Regions from separate parts of the Streptomyces fagopyri genome, predicted to be linked through region 1. Evidence: riboswitches for the same ligand, from Rfam matches in the RefSeq annotation. Region 1 holds a riboswitch; the other holds the start of a gene.
The links. Region 1 has a riboswitch for glycine ahead of gcvT (glycine cleavage system aminomethyltransferase GcvT). Riboswitches for the same ligand answer to the same signal wherever they lie in the genome.
Positions count from the first base shown of each region.

Region 1 (4,204 bases):
GCGGAAGGCGGCGAAGTCGAGCTGCCGGGGGTAGGCGGACCAGCCGGCGACGATCAGCTTCGGCCTGGACTCCTTGGCGAGGCGCTCGACCTCGGCCATGTCGACCTGACCCGACTCCTCGTCCACGTGGTACGCGACCACGTTGTAGAGCTTGCCGGAAAAGTTGATCTTCATGCCGTGGGTCAGGTGCCCGCCGTGCGCGAGGTTCAGGCCCATGATCGTGTCGCCCGGCTTGAGCAGCGCGAACATCGCGGCCGCGTTGGCCTGGGCGCCCGAGTGCGGCTGCACGTTCGCGTGCTCGGCGCCGAACAGCGCCTTGACGCGGTCGATGGCGATCTGCTCGACGACGTCGACGTGCTCGCAGCCGCCGTAGTAGCGGCGGCCCGGGTAGCCCTCGGCGTACTTGTTGGTCAGGACCGAGCCCTGGGCCTCCATGACCGCGACCGGAGCGAAGTTCTCCGAGGCGATCATCTCCAGGGTGGACTGCTGGCGGTGCAGCTCGGCGTCGACGGCGGCCGCGACGTCCGGGTCCAGCTCGTGAAGGGGCGTGTTCAGAAGCGACATGCGGTGACTCCTCAGCCGGCGGTGAAGGCGGTGTACTCGTCGGCGGACATCAGGTCGTCCGGCTCGCCCGTGACGCGTACCTTGAACAGCCAGCCGCCCTCGAAGGGGGCGGAGTTCACCAGCGACGGGTCGTCCACCACGTCCTGGTTGGCCTCCACGATCTCGCCGGTGACCGGCGCGTACAGGTCACTGACCGACTTGGTCGACTCCAGCTCGCCGCAGGACTCGCCCGCGGTCACCGTGTCACCGACCTCCGGAAGCTGGGCGTAGACGACATCGCCGAGCGCGTTGGCCGCGAACTCGGTGATGCCGACCGTCGAGACGCCGTCCTCGGCGACCGACAGCCACTCGTGCTCCTTGCTGTAGCGCAGCTGCTGGGGGTTGCTCATGGCCTGAATTCTCCTGTACGCGGGGGAGTGCTGATGCACGGGTACGGACGGGGTGTCGGGTGTCCTGGGACAAGGGAAGGACGAGGGAAGGGCAGGGACGGACAACGGAAAGGGGACAGGGCGCGACGGGGTACGTCACGTCGACGCGCCCGAGCCCCGGTGGACCTACTTCTGGCGCTTGTAGAACGGCAGCGCCACGACCTCGTACGGTTCGTGACTGCCCCGGATGTCCACGCCGACCCCGGGGGTGCCCGGTGCGGCGTGCGCGGCGTCGACGTAGGCCATCGCGATCGGCCGGCCCAGCGTCGGGGAGGGAGCGCCGGAGGTGACCTCGCCGACGACCGTGCCGCCCGTGACCACGGCGAACCCGGCGCGCGGCACCCGGCGGCCCTCGGCGACGAGCCCGACGAGCACCCGCGGGGGGTTCGCGGCGGCGCGTTCGGCGGCGGCCTCCAGGGCCTCGCGGCCCACGAAGTCGCCCTCCTTCTCGAACTTCACGACGCGCCCGAGCCCCGCGTCGAAGGGGGTGAGCGAGGTGGTCAGCTCGTGCCCGTACAGCGGCATGCCCGCCTCCAGGCGCAGTGTGTCGCGGCAGGACAGACCGCACGGGACCAGCCCGGCCGGCGCGCCCGCCTCGGTCAGCGCCTGCCACAGCTTCTCGGCGTCGGACGGGGCCACGAAGAGCTCGAAACCGTCCTCGCCCGTGTAGCCGGTGCGCGCGATCAGCGCCGGGACGCCCGCGACCGTGCCGGGCAGACCGGCGTAGTACTTCAGGCCGTCGAGGTCGGCGTCGGTGAGCGACTTGAGGATGCCGGGGGACTCGGGGCCCTGCACGGCGAGCAGCGCGTACGCGTCCCGGTCGTCGCGGACCTCGGCGTCGAAACCGCCGGCGCGCTCGGTCAGCGCGCCGAGGACGACCTCGGCGTTGGAGGCGTTGGCGACGACCATGTACTCGGTCTCGGCCAGCCGGTACACGATCAGGTCGTCGAGGATGCCGCCGTCCGCACGGCAGATCATGGTGTAGCGGGCACGGCCCACGCCGACGGAGGCGATGTTGCCGACCAGCGCGTGGTTCAGGAGCGCGGCCGCCTGCGGGCCGGTGACCGTGATCTCGCCCATGTGCGAGAGGTCGAAGAGACCGGCCCGGGTGCGGACGGCGACGTGCTCGTCGCGCTCGGAGCCGTACCGCAGGGGCATGTCCCAGCCCGCGAAGTCGGTCATCGTCGCGCCCAGCGAGCGATGCAGGGCATCGAGCGCGGTACGACGGGGTGCGTTACTGCTCATCGGTGGGGCTCCCAAGGCATGACGGCGAGGTCGTTCCTCCCCATCTGTCATCGGAACCTGAGAGGTTCATCACGACCCCGCGAACGGAGGTCATGACTTGCACCTTGGGTGGAGCCACCGGTGAGCGGCCCGCTTTTCAGATGTGCCTCGCCCGCGCGGTAACGGGGCCTGAGAGATTCAAGGGAGGGACTTGCTCCTTCGGCGTCCCAGCAGAACGTACGTCACACGGATGCGTGCACGTCACTGGGAACTCTCCCGCGCGGATTCAAGCGGCCGGTATGCAGTTGGCGGGCACATCATTGCACGCGCCGTCCGATGACGGCAGTCCGCATCTGTAACCGGGCTGTGGCAGTCCGAACACGGAAACAGGAAGCGCCGCGCATTACCTTCTCTTTACACTCGACGGGGATGGGACTCCAGACCCAAGGGGAGGACGATCACGGTGAACAGGACCAGGGCGTACGCGACGACCTCGGCCCTCGCGCTGCCGCAGCAGCCGAGTACCCCGGTCCGGGAGGGGTGCGGCACGCTTCCGGCGGCCGTCGTGCGCGACCTCAGGGAGCGCGCGGGACACAGCCCGCACGGTCTGTACTTCGGCACGGCGGACCTCGTGGTGGTCACCGGACTGCCGGGCAGCGGCAAGTCGACCCTGATGCGCCGCGCGGTCGCCGGCCGGCGCGTGGACTCCCAGGACACCCGCGACCGCTGGGACGGCCGGCTGGCGCGCCGGCTCCCGTACGCGGTCTACCGCCCCCTCGTCCGCCTCGCGCACTACGCGGGCCTGCGCCGCACGCTGCGCTCCGGCGCCGGCGTCGTCGTCCACGACTGCGGTACCCAGGCGTGGGTGCGCCGCTGGCTCGCCCGGGAGGCCCGCCGCCGCGGCGGCACACTCCACCTCCTGCTCCTCGACGTCACCGCGGGCACGGCGCTGGAGGGTCAGCGTGAGCGCGGCAGGGGCGTCTCGCGGTACGCGTTCGCGCGGCACCGGGGCGCGCTGAGCCGGCTGCTGCGCTCCGTCGAGCGGGGCGAACTGCCGGAGGGCTGCGGCTCGGCGGTGCTCCTCGACCGCACCGCCGCGGACGTGCTGCGCCGGATCGACTTCGACGGCTGATCCGACGGCTGGGAGGGTGCGGGGCCGGTCACCGGGGCACGCGCCGCACGGGAACCCGTCGTGCCGGAGCCCGTCGCACGGGAGCGCGGAGCCGGTCGGACGAAGGCCGTACGCGAGCTCGTACCGGAGAACGGGACATCGTCGTACGAGAGGGTCGTAGGCGCCCACTAACCTTTCCAGCCGGAGCACCACAGCGGAGCACCCGAGCAGCAGACCAGAACAGCACACCAGGACACCGGAACACCGGATCAGCGGTTCACAGCAGGCGGTAGACAGATGGACTTCCCCGACTTCCCGGCACCAGCGCACCCGCACCCCCACCCGCACGGCGGCTGGCCGGGCAACGAACTGGAGGAGGTGCTCTCCGCGTCGCTCGGAGTGCCCTCGGCGGGCGGCCGCATCGTCGAGGTCCTCGGCCGCAGCTTCGTCTGGGTGCCGCTGCCCAACGGCGGCGGACCGCACGCGGGCCCCCTCGACCTGCCCACCCTGGAGATCGACGGCCAGGCGTACGTACCGGTCTTCAGCTCCGAGGAGCAGTTCCGCCAGGTCGTCGGGAGCCATCTGTCGTTCACCATCGCGCCCGCCGTCGAGTTCGCGCGCGGGCTGCCCCCGCAGGTCGGCGTCGCGATCAACCCGGGCGGTGTGGTGGGCGTACCGCTGCCGCCCCTCGCGGTCGCCGAGCTGTGCCGTGCCGGACGCACCCCGCTGGACGGTCCCGCGAGCGGCGGCCGGGTGAAACTCTTCGAACCCGACTGGCAGGACGAGCCGGTGGACTTCCTGGCCGCGGCCTCGGGCGAGTTCGCGGCGACCGGTGTGGTGCTGACCGCGCGCCGCTGCCTGGCCAGCATCGAGGGCG
Region 1 is NZ_CP045643.1:3,154,188-3,158,391, reverse strand. Features, by position in the region: gene glyA (serine hydroxymethyltransferase) at 1-564, opposite strand, end outside; gene gcvH (glycine cleavage system protein GcvH) at 576-953, opposite strand; gene gcvT (glycine cleavage system aminomethyltransferase GcvT) at 1,119-2,237, opposite strand; glycine riboswitch at 2,272-2,383, opposite strand; glycine riboswitch at 2,384-2,505, opposite strand; gene GFH48_RS13395 (AAA family ATPase) at 2,674-3,348, shown strand; gene GFH48_RS13390 (enhanced serine sensitivity protein SseB) at 3,625-4,204, shown strand, end outside.

Region 2 (4,204 bases), 4.5 Mb from region 1:
TGTCCCCCCTGGTGGAGCCGCTGAGCCTGGACGAGGCGTTCGTCGATCTGGAGGCCGGGGGAACCGCCTGGGACGACGCCTCGGCGCGGCTGGCGGGGGCGAAGCTGCGCGCGGACATCAGGGCTGTCACGGGCCTGACGGGATCCGTGGGGCTCGCGGCCTCCAAGATGCTCGCCAAGATCGCCTCCGAGCAGGCCAAGCCCGACGGCCTGGTGGTGATCGAGCCGGGCACGGAGCGGGCGCTGCTCGGGCCGATGCCGGTGCGGACCCTGCCGGGCGTGGGGCCCGCCACCGGGGACCATCTGCGACGGGGCGGGATCACCACCGTCGACGAGATCGCCGAGGCGGGCGAGGACGAGCTCGTACGGCTGCTCGGCAAGGCTCACGGGCACGCGCTGTACGCGATGGCGCTGGCGCGCGACGAGCGGCCCGTGGTGGCCGAGCGGGAGACGAAGTCCGTGTCGGTCGAGGACACCTACGACGTGGACATCCATGACCGGGTGCGGGTCGGGCTCGAGGTGCAGCGGCTGGCCGACCGGTGTGTGCAGCGGCTGCGCGGGGCCGGCCTGTCGGGACGGACCATCGTGCTCAAGGTGCGCAGGTACGACTTCTCGACGCTGACCCGGTCCGAGACGCTCCGGGGACCCACGGACGACCCCGCCGTCGTACGGGAGGCGGCGGGCCGGCTCCTGGAGGCGGTGGACACGACGGGAGGCGTACGTCTGCTGGGCGTCGGGGTGTCAGGGCTCGCCGACTACACGCAGGAGGACCTCTTCGCCCAGGCCCAGGCCCAGGCGCAGGCGCAGGCCAGGGCCGCCGAGGAGGAGACGGCGGCGCAGGAGCATCCCGACGAGGCCGCGGCGGAGGACCCTGCGGCCGAGCAGGTGACGGCGGCCGAGCGGCGCTGGCCCGCGGGGCACGACGTGCACCATGCCGAGTACGGGCACGGCTGGGTGCAGGGCAGCGGGCTGGGAAGGGTGACCGTGCGATTCGAGACGCCGGACTCGCGACCGGGGCGGGTGCGGACGTTCCGCACCGACGACGCGGCCCTGGAACCGGCGGATCCGCTGCCGTTGGTGCGACGAAGACCCGAGGACTCGTCCGGTGTGTGCGCCGGTACGCCCGGGAGGGCTTGAGCCCGTTCGGCTCGGCCGCCGGGACGGGCCGACTGCCAGGACGGGCTGGGGCGCCGGTGGGGCGACCGCCGGGACGGGCTGGGGCGACCGCCGGGAATCGGGCCGGGCGTCGCCCGCCGTCACTGGCCGGCCGACCGGCGAGTCGCGCGGCCCGCCGTACTTCGGACGCGGCTCAGCGGTCCGAAGGGGTGTCTCAGGTCTCGTCCGTTCCCGCCAGACGGCCGAAGTCGTGGTCCGGCGGGAGGGCCGGAGGCGTCACGTCGAGACCGTAGTGGTGGTAGAGCTGGAGTTCCTGCTCGGGAGAGAGGTGGCGGCCCACGCCGAAGTCGGGGGCGTCCTTGATCAGGGCGCGTTCGAAGGGGACCCGCAGACTGCCCTCGACGAGTTCGCTGGGCTCCAGGGGCACGAAGGCGTCCCTGCTGAACAGGCCCGTACGTATGGCGGCCCACTCCGGTATGCCGGTCGCGTCGTCCAGATAGACCTCGTCGACCGTGCCGATCTTGGCGCCGTTGCGGTCGAGCGCCTTGCGGCCGATCAGGTTGCGCGGATCGATGTCGGTCTGCACGGGCCCTCCAGTCGATTGCAACTCATCCGTAGGCACTACGAAAGAGCACATTCGTGACGGTGGCCACTCGAAAGCTCGTGCGTTGTTCTCGCTGGTACGCTGGCAAGCGGCTGCTGACCCCGTGCGGGAGAGTCCTCCAGACACCATCGGAGGCGCCGAAGGAGCAAATCCTCCCCGGAATCTCTCAGGCTCACGTACCGCACGGACGAGGTCACTCTGGAAAGCAGGGCGGGGGCCGATGGCTTCCGCTCTCACCGACGGTGAAAGCCGGGTCGCAGCGGGTCGGCGGTCCGGTGAAGCTCTCAGGTCGAGATGACAGAGGGGGAGGCCGTCGGGGCACCTACGCCGTGGTGCCCCTCGAAGGTCGTGTGTGACCAGGAGGCCTCCGCAATGACCGCCCACCGCATTCCGCTCTCCGAGCTCGAACAGGGCATCCCCTTCGAGCAGCGCCACATCGGGCCCGCCCCGGAAGCGCGGGCCAAGATGCTCGCGCAGGTCGGGTACGGCTCGCTGGACGAGCTGACGGCCGCCGCCGTGCCGGACGTGATCAAGAACGCCGAGGCGCTGGATCTCCCGGGCGCGCGCACCGAGGCCGAGGTCCTGGCCGAGCTGCGCTCCCTCGCGGACCGCAACCAGGTCCTCGACTCGATGATCGGCCTCGGTTACTACGGCACCTTCACGCCGCCGGTGATCCTGCGCAACGTCATGGAGAACCCGGCCTGGTACACCGCGTACACGCCGTACCAGCCGGAGATCTCGCAGGGCCGCCTGGAGGCGCTGCTCAACTTCCAGACCGTGGTCGCCGAGCTGACGGGCCTGCCCACCTCCGGCGCCTCGCTGCTGGACGAGGGCACCGCGGCCGCCGAGGCGATGGCGCTGTCCCGGCGCATGGGCAAGAACAAGAAGGGCCTCTTCCTGATCGACGCGGACGCCCTGCCGCAGACCGTCGCCGTCATCGAGACCCGCGCCGAGCCCACCGGCGTCGAGGTGGTCGTCGCCGACCTGAGCGAGGGCATCCCGGCCGCGATCGCCGAGCGCGAGATCAACGGTGTGCTCATCCAGTACCCGGGCGCCTCCGGTGCCGTACGCGACCTCAAGCCCGTCATCGAGCAGGCGCACGAGCTCGGCGCGGTCGTCACCGTGGCCGCCGACCTGCTCGCGCTGACCCTGCTCACCTCGCCCGGCGAGCTCGGCGCCGACATCGCGGTCGGCACGACGCAGCGGTTCGGCGTCCCGATGGGCTTCGGCGGTCCGCACGCCGGATACATGGCGGTGCGCGAGAAGTTCGCGCGCAGCCTGCCCGGCCGACTGGTCGGCGTCTCCGTCGACGCGGACGGACACAAGGCGTACCGGCTCGCCCTGCAGACGCGTGAGCAGCACATCCGCCGTGAGAAGGCGACCAGCAACATCTGCACCGCTCAGGTGCTGCTCGCCGTGATGGCGGGCATGTACGCGGTCTACCACGGGCCGGACGGACTGAGGACGATCGCCCGTCGCACCCACCGCTACGCCACCCTCCTCGCCGAGGGGCTGAAGGCCGGCGGCGTCGAGGTCGTGCACGGCGCGTACTTCGACACCCTGACCGTCCGGGTGCCGGGCCGGGCCGCCGAGATCGTGACCGGCGCGCGCGACCAGGGCGTCAACCTCCACCTGGTCGACGCCGACCACGTGTCGATCGCCTGTGACGAGACCACCGCGCGCAGGCAACTGGCCGCCGTGTGGACCGCGTTCGGAGTCGAGGGCGACATCGAGGCGCTGGACGCGCTCACCGAGGACACGCTTCCCGCGGCGCGGCTGCGCACCGACGACTACCTCACGCACCCGGTGTTCCACCAGTACCGTTCCGAGACGGCGATGCTGCGCTACCTGCGCAGGCTCTCCGACCGCGACTACGCGCTGGACCGCGGCATGATCCCGCTGGGCTCCTGCACCATGAAGCTCAACGCGACCACCGAGATGGAGCCGGTCACCTGGCCCGAGTTCGGCCAGCTGCACCCGTTCGTACCCGCCGAGCAGGCGGGCGGCTATCTCACGCTCATCGAGGAGCTGGAGACGCGGCTCGCCGAGGTCACCGGGTACGACAAGGTGTCGTTGCAGCCCAACGCCGGTTCGCAGGGCGAGCTGGCCGGTCTGCTCGCCGTCCGCGGCTACCACCGGGCCAACGGCGACGAGCAGCGCACGGTCTGCCTGATCCCGTCCTCGGCGCACGGCACGAACGCCGCGAGCGCCGTGATGGCCGGCATGAAGGTCGTCGTCGTGAAGACCGCCGAGGACGGCGAGGTCGACATCACGGACCTGCGTGCCAAGATCGAGCAGCACCGTGACGAGCTGTCCGTGCTGATGATCACGTACCCCTCGACGCACGGTGTGTTCGAGGAGCACGTCGCCGACATCTGCGCCCAGGTGCACGAGGCGGGCGGGCAGGTGTACGTCGACGGCGCCAACCTCAACGCGCTGGTGGGCCTCGCCAAGCCGGGCCACTTCGGCGGTGACGTCTCCCACC
Region 2 is NZ_CP045643.1:7,688,414-7,692,617, forward strand. Features, by position in the region: gene GFH48_RS33255 (DNA polymerase IV) at 1-1,136, shown strand, start outside; gene GFH48_RS33260 (PRC-barrel domain-containing protein) at 1,330-1,701, opposite strand; glycine riboswitch at 1,816-1,911, shown strand; gene gcvP (aminomethyl-transferring glycine dehydrogenase) at 2,092-4,204, shown strand, end outside.
Region 2: linked by a shared signal. The riboswitch ahead of gcvP (aminomethyl-transferring glycine dehydrogenase) and the one ahead of gcvT (glycine cleavage system aminomethyltransferase GcvT) in region 1 are both predicted to bind glycine.